DNA from 3 places in the Enterobacter sp. MGH 24 genome. Region 1 is predicted to be linked to each of the others. Evidence: predicted binding sites of a transcription regulator. Region 1 holds the regulator's gene; each other region holds the start of a gene.

Region 1 (5,219 bases):
GTTCGGTAAATTTACCGGTGCCACCGAAGCGCAAACCCTGAAAACCTGGACGCTGATGGAAACCATCCTCGGCACGACGGGGGCGATTGTTGGGATGATTGCCTTTACGCTGCTGAGCTGAATGCGGTGATGTAACAAGGCTTAAAAATAAGGCCCGGTAGCGTAAGCGCTTACCGGGCCTTTTTATTATCCAGGGCATCAGGCCGGGCCATAACCCGGCATTGCGTTACTCGCCCTGCGTCGCGCTCTCAATCGTCAAACGCACATCCGAGGTGATCAGCTCTGCCAGCATCTGGTACACCTTCAGCGTCTCTTCCGGCTCGGCATCACCCGTATCGCTGATGAAGCCTTCGTCACGCAGCGTCAGCACCAGGGAACTGAAGACCGCTTTGTCGAAGAATTCAGGGGCGTTAATGCCGTGCAGAACGGACAGGCGCTGTGCCAGCGTCCGGCTCTCTTTCTCCAGCGTACCGCGGTTGATAGACGGGTTCGCACTCAGCAGCCAGAACGTAATGGCGTAGCGCTGCAGCGTTTCGCGCGCACCGGCCGCCAGCAGCTGCAGGGTACGGGAGCGTGATGGATTGATATGCAGCTCGTCGTTTGAGACGGTGATCAGCCCCTGACGACGCAGCTCTTCCGTCAGTTTGTCCAGCTCACCCGCCAGCTCATCTTTGCTCCAGCGCAGGAACAGCTCCGCTTTCAGCATCGGGTAGAGCGTCTCAACGTGACGCAAGAGTTCCTGACGCGAGATGCGGCGATGCTGGGTGATGATAGCCGCCATGAGCGACGGCAGCATTAGCATATGGGTGATGTTGTTGCGGTAGTAGGTCATCAGCACTGCCTGCTCGCGCGGCAGAATGATGATGTCGCCGATCGTGTCCTTTTCGACTTCAAACTTGTTCATCTGCAACGCGTGATCGATAAGCTCACTGGCGGTAGCAGAAGGCACGGTTGAATCAACGGAATACGGCACGTTTCGCATCATGTCCAGATAGCAATCCAGCTGCTCCGTGAGCTGTTCACGGGTCAGCGAGCGCTGACGCGAAGCCAGAAGCGCCGTACAGCACAGGTTCATGGCGTTAGCCGCACCGGCGTTGTTAATGCGCACCATCAGCTCGGACGCGATGCCGTTGACCGTTGGCGTCAGCCAGGCCGGACGAATCGCTTCAATAGGATCGATGGATTCGCGCCACTCGGGAACGTGATGGTTCAGGTACGTCATCAGCGGCATCGGTTCGCCGAAGTTCACGTAGCCCTGACCGAGATTGCGTAGCTTGCTCAAGCCGCGCAGCATCTGCGGCAGGCTCTCTTTCTCTTTGGTCGCACCGCGCAGCTCTTTGGCGTACGTGCCCACTTCCATCACGTGCTCATAGCCAATGTAGATAGGCACCAGCGTGATTGGACGGGTTCCTCCTCGCAGCATCGCCTGAATGGTCATCGACAGCGTGCCGGTCTTCGGATCGAGCAGACGTCCGGTACGGGAACGACCGCCCTCGACGAAGTACTCCACGGAATAGCCGCGGCTGAACAGCTCGCCCAGATACTCGCGGAACACGGTGGAGTAGAGCTTGTTGCCCTTGAAGGTACGACGGATAAAGAAGGCGCCCAGGCGGCGGAAAATCGGACCTGCTGGCCAGAAGTTCAGGTTGATACCGGCAGCAATGTGCGGTGGTACCAGCCCCTGATGATAGAGCACGTAGGAAAGGAGCAGGTAGTCCATGTGGCTGCGGTGGCAGGGAACATAGACAATCTCATGGCCATCATGCGCCAGCTGACGTACACGCTCGGCGTTATGAACGTTGATGCCCTGGTAGAGACGGTTCCAGGTAAAGCCGAGAATACGATCGGACAGGCGAATCATCTCGTAAGAGAAGTTCGCTGCAATCTCTTCCATCAGCGCAATGGCGTTCTGCTGGGCTTTCTCATGCGATATTTTCTTGCTGCGCGCTTCGTCTTCAACGGCGCGGGCAATCGCTTTGGAGGCCAACAGCTTGTTGAACAGATCCTGACGCGCCGGGAGACGTGGCCCTACGGCAGCCAGGCGCTGACGAGCGAAGTGCATACGCGCCACGCGCGCCAGTTTTTGCGCGATGATCTTGTCGGTGCCGTGCTCGTCCGCCATTCGACGCAGCGAAACGGAAGGGGAGAAACGCACAAAGCTGTCGCGTCCCAGCCAGGAGACCGCGAAGAACTTCTGGATGCCGTTAAGCATGCGCAGCGGCGGGTTCTCTTCACCTTTTTCACGGCCCGGGCGACGGCCAAACATCACCGATACCGGCACCATCTGCACATCCAGATCGGGGTTGCTGCGGTGCAGGTCGAGATAGTCATGGAACAGCTTGATGGACTCTTCTTTTGGCGTGTAGTAGGTAAACACGCGCGGCCCGCCGTGAATGAACACGTAGCGCGGCAGCAAAGTGCCGTCAACTTCAAGCGGTTCAAGCGGGTCAGGTAAGTCATGCGCCAGACACTGGGCGCGAAGCGTCAGTAAGTCTGCCTTCGAGTTATAAGGCAAAACGTACATAATAGGACGCGACGTATCGAGCCCCAATTCCAGCGCGGGTTCTGCTGGGATAGACTTGCTTTTTACCAGGATGCTTAATGGTAAATTAAGTAATTTGTAGTAAATTCGTGGCCAGCCGGACATAAACGATGTAAAGCCTCTGGTTAATAATGCAATTGCGGCGCAAGGATAACAGAAAGCGCGCAAAATTTCTGTTGTTACCCGTCATACTTCAGGCTGTAGCGAAACGCGCTACAGTTCCTGTTACTGACGCTTTTTTTCTTAAAAGGTTCTTTTAATGGCCAATAATACCACTGGGTTAACGCGTATCATCAAAGCCGCTGGCTATTCATGGAAAGGGTTCCGCGCTGCGTGGATCAACGAAGCCGCCTTTCGCCAGGAGGGCGTCGCCGCTATCATCGCGGTGATTATCGCCTGTTTCCTTGATGTTGATGCTATTACCCGCGTACTGCTTATCGGTTCCGTGCTTCTGGTGATGATAGTGGAAATTCTTAATAGCGCTATTGAGGCCGTTGTTGATCGCATTGGTTCAGATTTCCACGAGCTTTCTGGCCGCGCAAAAGACATGGGCTCTGCTGCCGTGTTGCTGGCGATTATCACTGCCGTTATCACCTGGGTCACACTGCTTTGGTCACATTTCCGATGAGCCTCGAGGAATAATTAAGTCCCTGGTTTTTTGTGCAGTTTTTGGTTCCAAAATCGCCTTTGACTGTATATACTCACAGCATAACTGTATATACACCCAGGGGGCGGAATGAAAGCGTTAACGACCAGGCAGCAAGAGGTGTTTGATCTCATCCGGGATCATATCGGCCAGACGGGTATGCCACCCACGCGTGCGGAAATCGCGCAGCGTCTGGGCTTCCGTTCTCCGAATGCTGCCGAAGAGCACCTGAAAGCGCTGGCGCGTAAAGGCGTGATTGAGATTGTTTCCGGCGCGTCACGCGGTATCCGCCTGCTGGTGGAAGAAGAGACGGGCATTCCGCTGGTGGGGCGTGTTGCTGCCGGTGAGCCTTTACTGGCACAGCAGCATATTGAAGGCCACTACCAGGTCGATCCGGCCATGTTTAAACCGAGCGCGGATTTTCTGCTGCGCGTCAGCGGTATGTCGATGAAAGACATCGGCATTCTTGACGGCGATCTGCTTGCGGTGCACAAAACGCAGGATGTGCGTAACGGCCAGGTGGTTGTCGCGCGCATTGATGATGAAGTCACCGTCAAGCGTCTGAAAAAACAAGGTAACACCGTTCAGTTGCTGCCTGAAAACAACGAGTTCTCGCCGATTGTGGTCGATCTCCGCGAACAGAACTTCTCTATCGAAGGACTGGCGGTTGGGGTCATTCGCAACGGTGAATGGCTGTAACCTCTTCCTGTCAGGCTATGGCGCCGCTGTAGCCTGCTTCGTTTCCCACTCCCGGTATTTTTCATGTCACTGCTGACGGCATCCGATAAGGCATTGTGGCGTCTTGCTCTGCCGATGATTTTCTCCAATATTACCGTGCCCTTGCTGGGTCTGGTCGATACTGCCGTTATTGGTCATCTTGATTCCCCGGTTTATCTCGGCGGCGTGGCAATTGGTGCGACGGCAACCAGCTTCTTGTTTATGCTGCTGCTCTTTTTACGCATGAGCACCACCGGACTCACAGCCCAGGCTTATGGTGCAAAAGATCCGCTGCGTCTGGCGCGAGCACTGGTCCAGCCGCTGATCCTTGCGCTTGGTGCGGGGGCGTTAATCGTTTTATTACGTGCGCCCCTGATCGACCTTGCGCTCCATGTTGTTGGCGGCAGCGAGGCGGTACTGGCGCAGGCGCGACGTTTCCTTGAGATCCGCTGGCTCAGCGCGCCCGCCTCGCTGGCTAACCTGGTTCTGCTGGGTTGGCTACTGGGCGTTCAGTATGCCCGTGCGCCAGTCATTTTGCTGGTGGTAGGCAACCTTCTCAACATTGTGCTGGATGTCTGGCTGGTAATGGGCCTGCATATGAACGTGCAGGGCGCGGCGCTGGCGACGGCAATTGCCGAATACGGAACCTTTATTATTGGTCTGTGGATGGTCTGGCGCGTGCTGGCGATGCGCGGCATCTCCCTGGCGTTGCTCAAAACCGCATGGCGCGGCAATATCCGTAAGCTGCTGGCGCTTAATCGTGACATCATGCTGCGCTCGCTGTTGCTTCAGCTCTGCTTCGGCGCGCTGACGGTTTTCGGGGCCCGGCTGGGGCCAGAAATCGTTGCGGTCAACGCGGTATTGATGACGCTACTGACCTTTACCGCCTATGCGCTGGACGGGTTTGCCTATGCGGTAGAAGCGCATTCCGGGCAGGCGTACGGCGCACGCGAAAGCGGGCAGCTTCGGGACGTCTGGCGGGCAGCCTGCCGTCAGTCGGGACTGGTGGCGCTGGCATTCGGTCTGCTTTACGCCTGCTTTGGTGAGCAGATCGTTGCGTTACTTACGTCTATCCCAGCGCTGCGCGAGCTGGCGAGTCACTATCTCATCTGGCAAGTCATCTTACCGGTGGTCGGCGTCTGGTGTTATCTGCTGGACGGCATGTTTATTGGTGCGACGCGCGGAGCGGAAATGCGCAACAGCATGGCGGTCGCGGCGGCAGGGTTTGGTCTGACGCTGTTGACGCTTCCCTGGCTGGGTAATCACGGTTTGTGGCTGGCCCTGGCCGTTTTCCTCTCGCTGCGCGGGATATCG
Region 2 (5,219 bases), 2.7 Mb from region 1:
GTTGTTGTAACCGACCACGCAGGTATTGGGGACGGTAAACAGATCGTGAATGCGTCGGGCGAATTCTGCCTCGGTAACGCCTTTTTCCCGCGCTTCCTGAGGGGTGATCCCGGTGACCATGACCGCCCCGGGCTGCGGCAGGTAGTCATCAGCCGGTTTGCAGTAAAAGACCTCAGGCTCGCCAATGATGTTGAATTCGTCGTCGGTACGGATGGCGGCAAACTGCGCCGGTCGGTCCAGCGCCGGGTGTGTGCCAAAGGTTTCGTAGTCGTGGAACAAAAAAGTCGGGCGAGCGGCAGAGTCAGACACCAGTAATACCATCCTGTTAAAAAATGACGTCACTATGGTAAACGATCGTGCGGTTCAGACCGAATAAAAAGCACCGTCATGGCGCAAATTTGCGCGCCAGCTTCAGGAAAAAACCTGCGTTCTGTCACATTTTTTTGCAATTAAGCCAGGTAACGACATCAGAACTCCCGTAAAAAGGTCATCGATTTTTAATGACCTGAGGATATACCGTTGAAACGCCGTCTGTTTATTGCTGTTTCTTTACTCGCTTCGAGTGTCTCATCTGCTTTTGCGGCCGAACCACTGGATTTTTCGCCGCAGCCTCCGGCCATTCAGGCTGGCGCCTGGGTGCTGATGGACTACACGACTGGTCAGATTTTAACGGCGGGCAACGAACATCAACAACGTAATCCGGCGAGCCTGACCAAGCTGATGACGGGATATGTGGTTGATCGGGCCATTGATAGCCACCGCATTACGCCGGACGACATTGTTACCGTAGGACGTGACGCGTGGGCAAAAGGCAACCCGGTTTTTGACGGCTCGTCGCTCATGTTCCTGAAAGAGGGCGATCGCGTCTCCGTGCGTGACTTAAGCCGCGGTCTGATTGTCGATTCCGGCAACGACGCCTGCGTGGCGCTGGCCGATCACGTGGCGGGCGGTCAGCCGCAGTTTGTAAAGATGATGAATGACTACGTGCAAAAGCTGAACCTGCGCGATACGCACTTTGAAACCGTACACGGGCTGGACGCGCCGGGCCAGCACAGCTCGGCGTATGACCTGGCCGTACTCTCCCGGGCCATCATCCACGGCGAGCCTGAGTTTTATCATATGTACAGCGAAAAGAGCCTGACCTGGAACGGAATCACCCAGCAGAACCGTAACGGCCTGCTGTGGGATAAGACCATGAACGTTGACGGGCTTAAAACTGGCCACACGTCTGGCGCGGGCTTTAACCTGATTGCTTCCGCCGTTGACGGCCAGCGTCGTTTAATCGCGGTGGTCATGGGGGCGGACAGCCCGAAAGGGCGTGAGGACCAGGCCCGAAAGCTGCTGCACTGGGGGCAGCAGAATTTCGATACGGTGCAGATCCTGCATAACGGTAAAAAAGTGGGGACAGAGCGAATCTGGTACGGCGATAAGGAGCAGGTGAAACTGGGCACTGACCAGGACTTCTGGCTGGCCCTGCCGAAAGCGGAGGTGCCGAACATCAAAGCCAAATACGTTCTGGATAAAAAAGAGCTGGAAGCACCCATTGCTGCGCATCAGCGGGTCGGGGAGATCCAGCTCTATGACCGCGACAAAGTGGTAGCGCACTGGCCTCTGGTGACGCTGGAAGCCGTTGATAAAGGCGGCCTGTTCTCACGCCTGAGCGATTATCTGCACCACACGCTCTAACGGCAGATGAGCAGACTGGCAGGGTTGCGAGTCTGCTCACATAATAAACACTTCACGTTTGCTGAACGCTCATAATCCGCTTTATAGTGTATATATACACAGTAATAAATGGAGGCAGCATGGACTACAGCATCAAGCAGCAAAAGAAACGTAAGATTGCCGGTTTTCATTTGGTCGGACCGTGGGAAAAAACGGTAAAACAGGGCTTTGAACAGCTGGTGATGTGGGTGGACGGGCGCCACATTGAGCCGCTGGAGTGGGTTGCGGTCTACTACGATAACCCGGATGAAGTCCCGGCGGAAAAACTGCGCTGCGATACGGCGGTTACGGTACCGGATGATTTCGTTATCCCGGAAAACAGCGAAGGCGTCATGATGACGGAAATCGCGGCCGGGGATTATGCCGTGGCGACGGCGCGCGTGGAAAACTACGACTTCGCCACGCCGTGGTATCAGTTCTTTAATTCCCTGCTGCAGGACAATAAGTACCAGATGGCGCTTAAACCCTGCTTCGAGCGCTATCTCAATGATGGCAATGCAGACGGTTACTGGGATATCGAGATGTATATCGCGGTAGAGCATAAAACGGCTTAAGCCTGCTAAATGAAGGGTTTTTCAGCCGGGAGCGATCCGCCCGGCTGAAAACACAGTACAATTGTGATTTGCCGTGTAGCTGGAGAGCGGGTGTGCGTCCCGACAAATCATTAACCCCTTTTGAAATTCGGTTGTACAAACATTACCGCGTGGTGCACGGGTGCCGCATCGCGCTGGCTTTCGTGTTGACGTTTGTGCTGGTCCGTTTGCTGGATGTTCCGGAAGGAACATGGCCGCTGATCACGCTGGTGGTGGTGATGGGGCCCATCTCGTTTTGGGGAAACGTTGTTCCGCGCGCCTTTGAGCGCATTGGCGGGACCGTTTTAGGCTCGGCCCTTGGGCTTATCGCCCTGAAGCTGGAGCTCATCTCATTTCCCGTGATGCTGGCATGGTGCGGTGCCGCCATGTTCCTGTGCGGCTGGCTGGCGTTGGGCAAAAGACCCTATCAGGCGCTGCTGATCGGAATTACGCTCGCGGTGGTTGTCGGTGCGCCCGCCGGGGATATGACCACGGCGCTGTGGCGAAGCGGGGATGTCATCCTGGGGTCACTGCTGGCCATGCTCTTCACCGGTATCTGGCCGCAGCGTGCTTTTCTGCACTGGCGTATTCAGATGGCGAACTACGTCACCGCCTTTAACCGCGTCTATCAGGCCGGTTTTTCCCCGAATCTGGTTGAGCGTCCCCGGCTGGAAAAGCATCTGCAAGCGATCCTCAACGACGTGGTCAAAATGCGCGGCCTGATCACGCCCGCCAGCAAAGAAACCCATATTCAGAAAGCGATTTTTGAAGCTATCCAGACGGTAAGCCGCAATCTGGTCTGTATGCTTGAACTGCAGATCAACGCCCACTGGGCCTCTCGTCCCAGCCATCTGTTGATGCTCAACGCGCAGACCCTCAAAGAGACCCAGCAGATGACGCAGCAAACGCTGTTGACCATCGCCCATGCGCTCTACGAAGGGAACCCGCAGCCGATACTGGCCAACAGCGAGCGGCTGAATGAGATCGTCGCGGAGCTGAAGCAGCTAATCAATGAGCGCCAGAGCGATAACGTGGCGGAAACGCCTATCCATGGCTACGTCTGGCTGAGCATGGAACTGGCGCGGCAGCTTGAGCTGCTATCGCACCTTATTTGCCGGGCGCTGCGCAAATAAAAGGCGTATGTGACGGCTGCTGCTTCGATTCAGCAGCAATTGGGGTTATGATAGCTTTAAACGATATACTCATTGTCATTCGCAGCCGCTGTCAGTAAGGTTATTGTTACAACGGTTGCCTTAACGAATCCGAATCTCACATTATCAGGGGTGTAAAAATGGAAACTACCAAGCCTTCGTTCCAGGATGTTCTGGAATTCGTCCGCCTGTTCCGCCGCAAAAACAAACTGCAGCGTGAAATCCAGGACGTTGAGAAGAAGATCCGTGACAACCAGAAGCGTGTTCTGCTGCTCGACAACCTGAGCGACTACATCAAGCCAGGTATGAGCGTTGAAGCTATTCAGGGCATCATCGCCAGCATGAAGAGCGACTATGAAGACCGCGTTGATGACTACATCATCAAAAACGCTGAGCTGTCCAAAGAGCGTCGCGACATCTCCAAGAAGCTGAAAGTGATGGGCGAAATCAAAAACGGCGAAGCAAAAAGCGAGTAATCGCAGCGAATAGTGAAAAAGGCTCTCTGGTGACAGAGAGCCTTTTTTTTTATGACGCAGAACGCGGCCGTAGCTGATAAATCCAGGCCTTAACCTGCTTGCCTTCAAGGGTAGTCACCGTGACCTCAACCCGATCGTAGCCGTCTTCAAATTCATCCAGCATTTGCCAGTGCGCGGCAAGGTTATCAGAGATAAACAGATAGCCTTCGACGCGGGGGCCATCAGGATGGAGCACAATCCCCGGGAAGTCCGCCGCAGCGCCCCAGCCGCGTTCGTAAAACGTACCGGATACGGAGCCGGCCAGCCATTCGCCGCCAATGTTTTCAAGAATATGCGCATTAGAGTGGCCCGGGCGCAGCGTGCCGTAGACAAACAGAGCGTTCATTTTCCCTCATCCGCAAAGCAAAAAGCCTGCTTTAAAAGCAGGCTTTTTAAATTTGGCTCCTCTGACTGGACTCGAACCAGTGACATACGGATTAACAGTCCGCCGTTCTACCGACTGAACTACAGAGGAATCGTTGTGGAGGCTTATCTTAGTGGCGAAAAAACTTTTGTCAAACCTGATCTTAGGGAAAATCGACCGATTGCTGATTCTGTGGTCAGTTTGTTGTAAATCCACACATCTTTTTCAGGAAAATACTTTGCAGGATTAGCATTTGTCCCCCATCATTTGAAATGGAGTTTCAACTTTTCTCGCTAAGGTCCATTTTGAACGTCACTGCCTCATTACGCCAGGCGATAGCGCGCACGCCATGGTATGCAAAACGTAAAAGCTATCGTGTCCTGTTCTGGCGTGAAATCACCCCTCTTGCTGTGCCTATCTTCCTGGAAAATACCTGCGTTTTGCTGATGGGGGTCCTGAGCACTTTCCTGGTGAGCTGGCTGGGAAAAGAGGCGATGGCTGGGGTTGGGCTGGCGGACAGCTTTAACATGGTGGTGATCTCGTTCTTTGCCGCCATAGACCTTGGGACGACGGTGGTGGTGGCTTTCAGCCTCGGCAAGCTTGACCCCAAACGCGCACGCGAGGCGGCCCGCCAGTCGCTAATGATCATGACCATTTTTTCGATCGTTCTGGCGGCGGTGATCCACTATTTCGGTAAAGAGATTATCGACTTTGTCGCCGGGGAAGCCACGAATGAGGTTAAAGACCTGGCGCTGACCTACCTGGAAATGACCGTCTTAAGCTATCCGGCGGCGGCCATTGCGCTGATTGGCAGCGGTGCGCTGCGCGGGGCGGGCAACACCAAAATTCCGCTGCTGATCAACGGCGGTATGAATATCCTGAATATCATTAT
Region 3 (5,219 bases), 1.3 Mb from region 1:
TGCGTTTAGTCCGTTTGGCAAAAATTACCATTACCAGGATCACCCCAATCAGGCCGCCGTGGAAGGACATGCCGCCGTCCCAGACGCGGAACAGATAGAGCGGATCGTTCAGGAATACCGGGAAGTTATAGAACAGCACATAACCAATACGGCCACCGAGGAACACGCCGAGGAAGCCCGCATAAAGCAGGTTTTCAACTTCGTTTTTCGTCCAGCCGCTGCCCGGACGGCTGGCGCGACGGCCAGCGAGCCACATGGCAAAAATGAAGCCCACCAGGTACATCAGACCGTACCAGTGAAGCGAAACAGGCCCTACTGAGAAAATGACCGGATCAAATTCCGGAAAATGCAGATAACCACTGTTCATCTGTCACCACAAGATGTTGTTATTCCGCTGAAAGTGGACAGCGGTAGAAATGCGATTCTGCCGTAAGCAGAGGCTCCAAAGTTGCGAATCATAGCACAAGGCGGGCGCGGAGGATGCGCCAGAGATGTAAAAGATGTGTATAGGGTTTTGAGTGCGCTGATGCCCTCACCCACAGGGAGAGGGCAGAGAGAACTAGCGGCCGCCGCGGATCAGGCCACCCATACCGCGCCGTTCCATAAACGCCGCGACCTGATGACGAACCTCAGCCGCAAGCTGCGCGTCAAGGCTTCGTTCAGCCAGCTCGCGGGCATCATTGATGTCGATATGTCGCAGCAGGTACTTCACGCGGGCAACCGCGCGACCGTTCATCGACAGATGGCGGTATCCAAGGCCAATCAGGATAGCAACACACATTGAATCTCCGGCCATTTCACCGCACAGGCGTAGATCAATGCCGTACTGTTCAGCCTCGCGGGCGATCATCGCTAACGCACGAATGATTGCCGGGTGCAGGCTATCGTAGATACTGGCCACGCGGGTGTTGTTACGGTCAACGGCCAGGATGTATTGCGTCAGGTCGTTTGTGCCGACAGAGATAAAATCAACACGGTTTGCCAGCTGCGGCAGCATAAAGACCATAGACGGCACTTCAAGCATCACCCCAATCCGCGGTTTCGGGATCGCATAGCCGATCATCTCTTCTACTTCACGGCCTGCACGTTCGATCAGTCTCCGGGACTCGTCGATCTCATCAATGCTGGTGACCATCGGCAGTAAGATGCTGAGATTGCCCGTCGCCGCGTTGGCGCGCAGCATCGCACGCACCTGGATCAGGAAGATCTCCGGCTGATCGAGCGTAATGCGGATCCCACGCCAGCCCAGGCACGGGTTTTCTTCACTGATCGGCATATAGGGCAGCTGTTTATCCGCGCCGACATCCAGGGTTCGCAGGGTGACAGGTTTGTCGTTAAACATCTGCAGCATCCCCTGATACTGCGCCACCTGCTCCTCTTCGGAGGGGAAACCGCTCTGTAGCATGAACGGGATTTCAGTACGGTATAAACCAATACCGTCGATGCGGCTGCCGAGCTTTTCTTCATGCTCAGGGCTTAAACCGGCGTTGAGCATGACTTTGATCCGCTCTCCGCTCTTTAGCTGTGCGGGCAGGTTAACGTCATCTTCCGCCAGCTTGCTTAATTCATTCTCTTCGCTGATAAGACGCTGGTATTCCTGGAGCAGAACCGGCTCAGGATCGACCAGCAGCTCACCGCGATAGCCGTCAACTACCAGCGTACGGCGGTGCAGCACCGAGGGCTGGATATCGGCCCCCATAACGGTTGGGATACCCAGCGCGCGCACCATAATGGCGGCATGCGAGTTGGCGGCACCATCGCGCACCACCACACCGGCTAGCCTGTCCTGGGGCAGTTCAGCCAGCGTCGTTGCCGAGAGTTCATCGGCGACCAGAACAAACCGTTTTGGCCAGGCATTCGGCCCCTGAATGGTGTCGTCGAGATGGAACAGCAGACGTTGACCCAGGGCGCGGAGATCGCCAGCCCGCTCTTTCAGGTAACCGTCGGTTAGTGCCGCAAATTGGTCGGCAAATTTTTCGATGACCTTCTTAACCGCCCACTCCGCGACCGAGCCTTTATCCACCTCCGCAAAAAGCTCGCGACGCAGACGCGCATCGGAGAGCAGGTGCGAATAGAGGTCAAAGATCGCTGCCGTCTCTTTTTGCGCGCCTGCGGCAAAGCGCTTGCTGTAACGCCGAAATTCATTCGCCGCCTCTTCCAGCGCGGCGGTAAGACGCTCGCGCTCAAGCGCTTCATCAAGCGTTGAGGCTTCGTAAACCTGCTCCATTAGCGGCAGGGTGGCATCCATCCAGCCTTCCGCTATCGCCACGCCTGGCGAGGCCGGAAGGGCACGAATGCGCGTATGGCGATACTGACCAAAGAGCGCGGCAAGCTGGGACTGGGAGAGGATCGCCGCCATCTGCGTGGCCAGCGTGACGAGGAAAGACTCTTCGCTTTCATCGTACTGACGTAGCTCGCGCTGCTGGACGACCAGCACGCCAAGCAGCTGGCGACGCTGGATAATCGGCACGCCAAGGAAAGCGCGGAAGCGCTCTTCTTTTACGGAAGGGATGTATTTAAAGCTGGGGTGTTTTTGTGCATCAGCAAGGTTGATAGGTTCAGCCAGCCGGCCAACCAGACCGACGATACCTTCATCAAATGCCAGCGTTACGGTGCGTCCACGTGGTTTTTTCAAACCACGGGTCGCCATCAGGTAATAGCAGCGCCGATCGTGGTCGGCCAGATACACCGAACAGACCTCGGTCTCCATCGCAAGACAGATGTCAGTGACCAGAATATTCAGCGCCTCGTTCAGACGCGGAGCACTGGCCACCTTCTCGACTATTTCTCGCAAGCGGGTGAGCATGATTTGCGTAGCTTAACCTCTTTTTCGTCGCCAGGCAGGTGCGCTCTGCGGCTTAGGCGGGATCTCCTGAAGCTGCATTACCACACTTGCAAACTCTTTCATCACCCTACGGTAAACATCGCGTTTAAATGACACGACCTGACGAACAGGATACCAATAGCTCACCCAGCGCCAGCCATCGAACTCCGGCGTACTGCTGGTTTGCATATTGATGTCTGAATCGTTGCCCACCAACTGCAACAGAAACCACTTCTGTTTCTGGCCGATACAAACCGGCTTTGTGTCCCAACGCACCAAACGTTTCGGTAACTTGTAACGCAACCAGTTGCGGGTCGAAGCCAGGATGCGAACATCTTTCCGGCTTAAACCGACCTCTTCAAAAAGCTCCCGGTACATCGCTTGTTCTGGGGACTCTCCCGGATTGATCCCGCCTTGCGGGAACTGCCAGGAGTGCTGACCATATCGCCGGGCCCACATTACCTGGCCCTGACGATTACAAATTACTATTCCTACGTTCGGGCGGTAGCCATCGTCATCAATCACCGGACTACCCCAAACTAAACCTTATATATGAATGATTGTTTCACACTACAGGGAGGCGGTAAACCACTCTCTTACAGGGCTACAGCCTAATAACATTTGAATAACTCACAAATAAGTGCTGAGTTATAAACAGATGAGAGTCAGCAAAGGGAATTTTATTCACCTTTTCTGTGGATATAGTTGTGAAGAAGTGTCTGATTACCGATGAACAACCTAAAACACCGCCGTGCTCTCACTTTTACCTTAACTCAATAATATATTTATTTTCATATAGTTAAATGCATTTTCATGTACACAAAACAGAATAGCGTGACGATCGTCACATCAGGGATCGTCGTGCTGATGAAAGATCGAACAGCGTCGGTTTTATCCACAGATTGTGCCAATAAGTTAGTCACAATTTGTTTGAAAATTCGATTTTCATCGCACGTCAAGGCTGTAAATTGAAACAGTAGTCAGGGTTATGCCCAGTTATCCCATTTTTCTGTGGATAACATGGTGTAAGATCCTGTTCATTGTCAGTGACCAGATTTGAACAACCGGTTTTATGCCTCAGGTGAAACGATTTCAAGCCAATAAAAAAACCTATAAATCATAGACATGGAATATTGGTACAGAAATAGTTAAACTCTATCCACAGGGGACAATTTCTTAGCTTGTTTTTTAATCAAAAGGTTACCTTCATGCATCCGCTTACACCCTTGCTCTCACCACCGTCCAGCGAGGGCCAGCTGCTACAGCAGGCACAGCGACTGGCTGGCTTTTCGCTTGGCGAGCTGGCGGCAATGGCAGGGCTTCAGATCCCGAAGGATCTGAAGCGGGATAAAGGCTGGATCGGCATGCTGCTTGAACTCTGGCTGGGTGCCAGCGCAGGGAGCAAACCCGAGCAGGATTTTGCAGCACTTGGCGTGGAATTAAAAACCATCCCAATAGACAGCCAGGGCAAGCCCCTGGAGACCACCTTCGTCTGCGTTGCGCCATTAACTGGTAACACCGGCGTGACGTGGGAATCCAGCCACGTTCGCCACAAGCTGAAGCGCGTGCTGTGGGTACCGGTTGAAGGTGAGCGTCAGATCCCTCTGGCTGAGCGTCGCGTTGGCGCGCCGCTGCTCTGGAGCCCGAACGACGACGAAGAGCATCAGCTGCGGCTGGACTGGGAGGAACTGATGGACATGATTGTGCTTGGGCAGGTAGAGCGCATCACCGCCCGACACGGAGAAGTATTACAGCTGCGCCCGAAAGCAGCCAACAGCAAAGCGCTTACCGAGGCAATCGGCGCGCAGGGTGAGCCGATCCTGACGTTGCCGCGCGGTTTTTATCTCAAAAAGAATTTCACCGGCGCACTTCTGGCACGTCATTTCCTGTTAAAAACATAGTTTTTTACTTATTTTGAGAGCTCTCAAACATAATCGACTGCTTTTTAAGATTTTACCGCTTCCTCAAGCCGCCATATCGGGTTAATACTAGATTATGATTTGATACGCGCCAGATGAGGACGATAACGATGAAAAAATGGGCAGTGTTAGTTTCAGCAGTCGGTTTAGCGTTTGCCGTATCGGGCTGTAGCAGCGATTACGTTATGGCGACAAAAGATGGTCGAATGATCCTGACCGACGGCAAACCCGAAGTCGACGATGATACCGGTCTGGTCAGCTACCGCGACCAGGAAGGCAATAAAATGCAGATCAATCGCGACGAAGTATCGCAAATTATCGAGCGATAATTAGAGAGAGGTCAGTCGCTTGCTGGCCTTTTTGATTTTTTTCTTCCCCTTTTGCTTCCCCTCTGCCATGTTTATATTCCTTTGTCGGGCACGCCCTGACGCGGTCTATAAGTCTACTGAGGAAGCCGGCTATGCATTATCACCGTA

The links. The regulator LexA, encoded in region 1, represses DNA repair genes until DNA is damaged. The targets are predictions, from matches to a motif close to TNCTGTATGTACATACAGNA.
Region 2: sbmC (DNA gyrase inhibitor SbmC) is a predicted target of LexA. The motif match lies at 1,771-1,790, and genes of this name have one in related genera.
Region 3: mutH (DNA mismatch repair endonuclease MutH) is a predicted target of LexA. The motif match lies at 3,784-3,803, and genes of this name have one in related genera.

Annotation. Positions count from the first base shown of each region.
Region 1 is NZ_KI535657.1:1,733,597-1,738,815, forward strand. Features, by position in the region: gene gntU (gluconate transporter) at 1-121, shown strand, start outside; gene plsB (glycerol-3-phosphate 1-O-acyltransferase PlsB) at 227-2,647, opposite strand; gene L370_RS13640 (diacylglycerol kinase) at 2,802-3,170, shown strand; gene lexA (transcriptional repressor LexA) at 3,279-3,887, shown strand; gene dinF (MATE family efflux transporter DinF) at 3,951-5,219, shown strand, end outside.
Region 2 is NZ_KI535657.1:4,408,454-4,413,672, reverse strand. Features, by position in the region: gene sbcB (exodeoxyribonuclease I) at 1-321, opposite strand, end outside; gene dacD (serine-type D-Ala-D-Ala carboxypeptidase DacD) at 520-1,686, shown strand; gene sbmC (DNA gyrase inhibitor SbmC) at 1,806-2,279, shown strand; gene L370_RS01385 (FUSC family protein) at 2,372-3,430, shown strand; gene L370_RS01390 (DUF496 family protein) at 3,589-3,924, shown strand; gene L370_RS01395 (gamma-glutamylcyclotransferase family protein) at 3,974-4,309, opposite strand; tRNA gene L370_RS01400 (tRNA-Asn) at 4,363-4,438, opposite strand; gene emmdR (multidrug efflux MATE transporter EmmdR) at 4,600-5,219, shown strand, end outside.
Region 3 is NZ_KI535657.1:478,267-483,485, forward strand. Features, by position in the region: gene lgt (prolipoprotein diacylglyceryl transferase) at 1-367, opposite strand, end outside; gene ptsP (phosphoenolpyruvate--protein phosphotransferase) at 560-2,806, opposite strand; gene rppH (RNA pyrophosphohydrolase) at 2,819-3,349, opposite strand; gene mutH (DNA mismatch repair endonuclease MutH) at 4,033-4,725, shown strand; gene L370_RS19465 (YgdI/YgdR family lipoprotein) at 4,854-5,072, shown strand; gene L370_RS19460 (NADP(H)-dependent aldo-keto reductase) at 5,204-5,219, shown strand, end outside.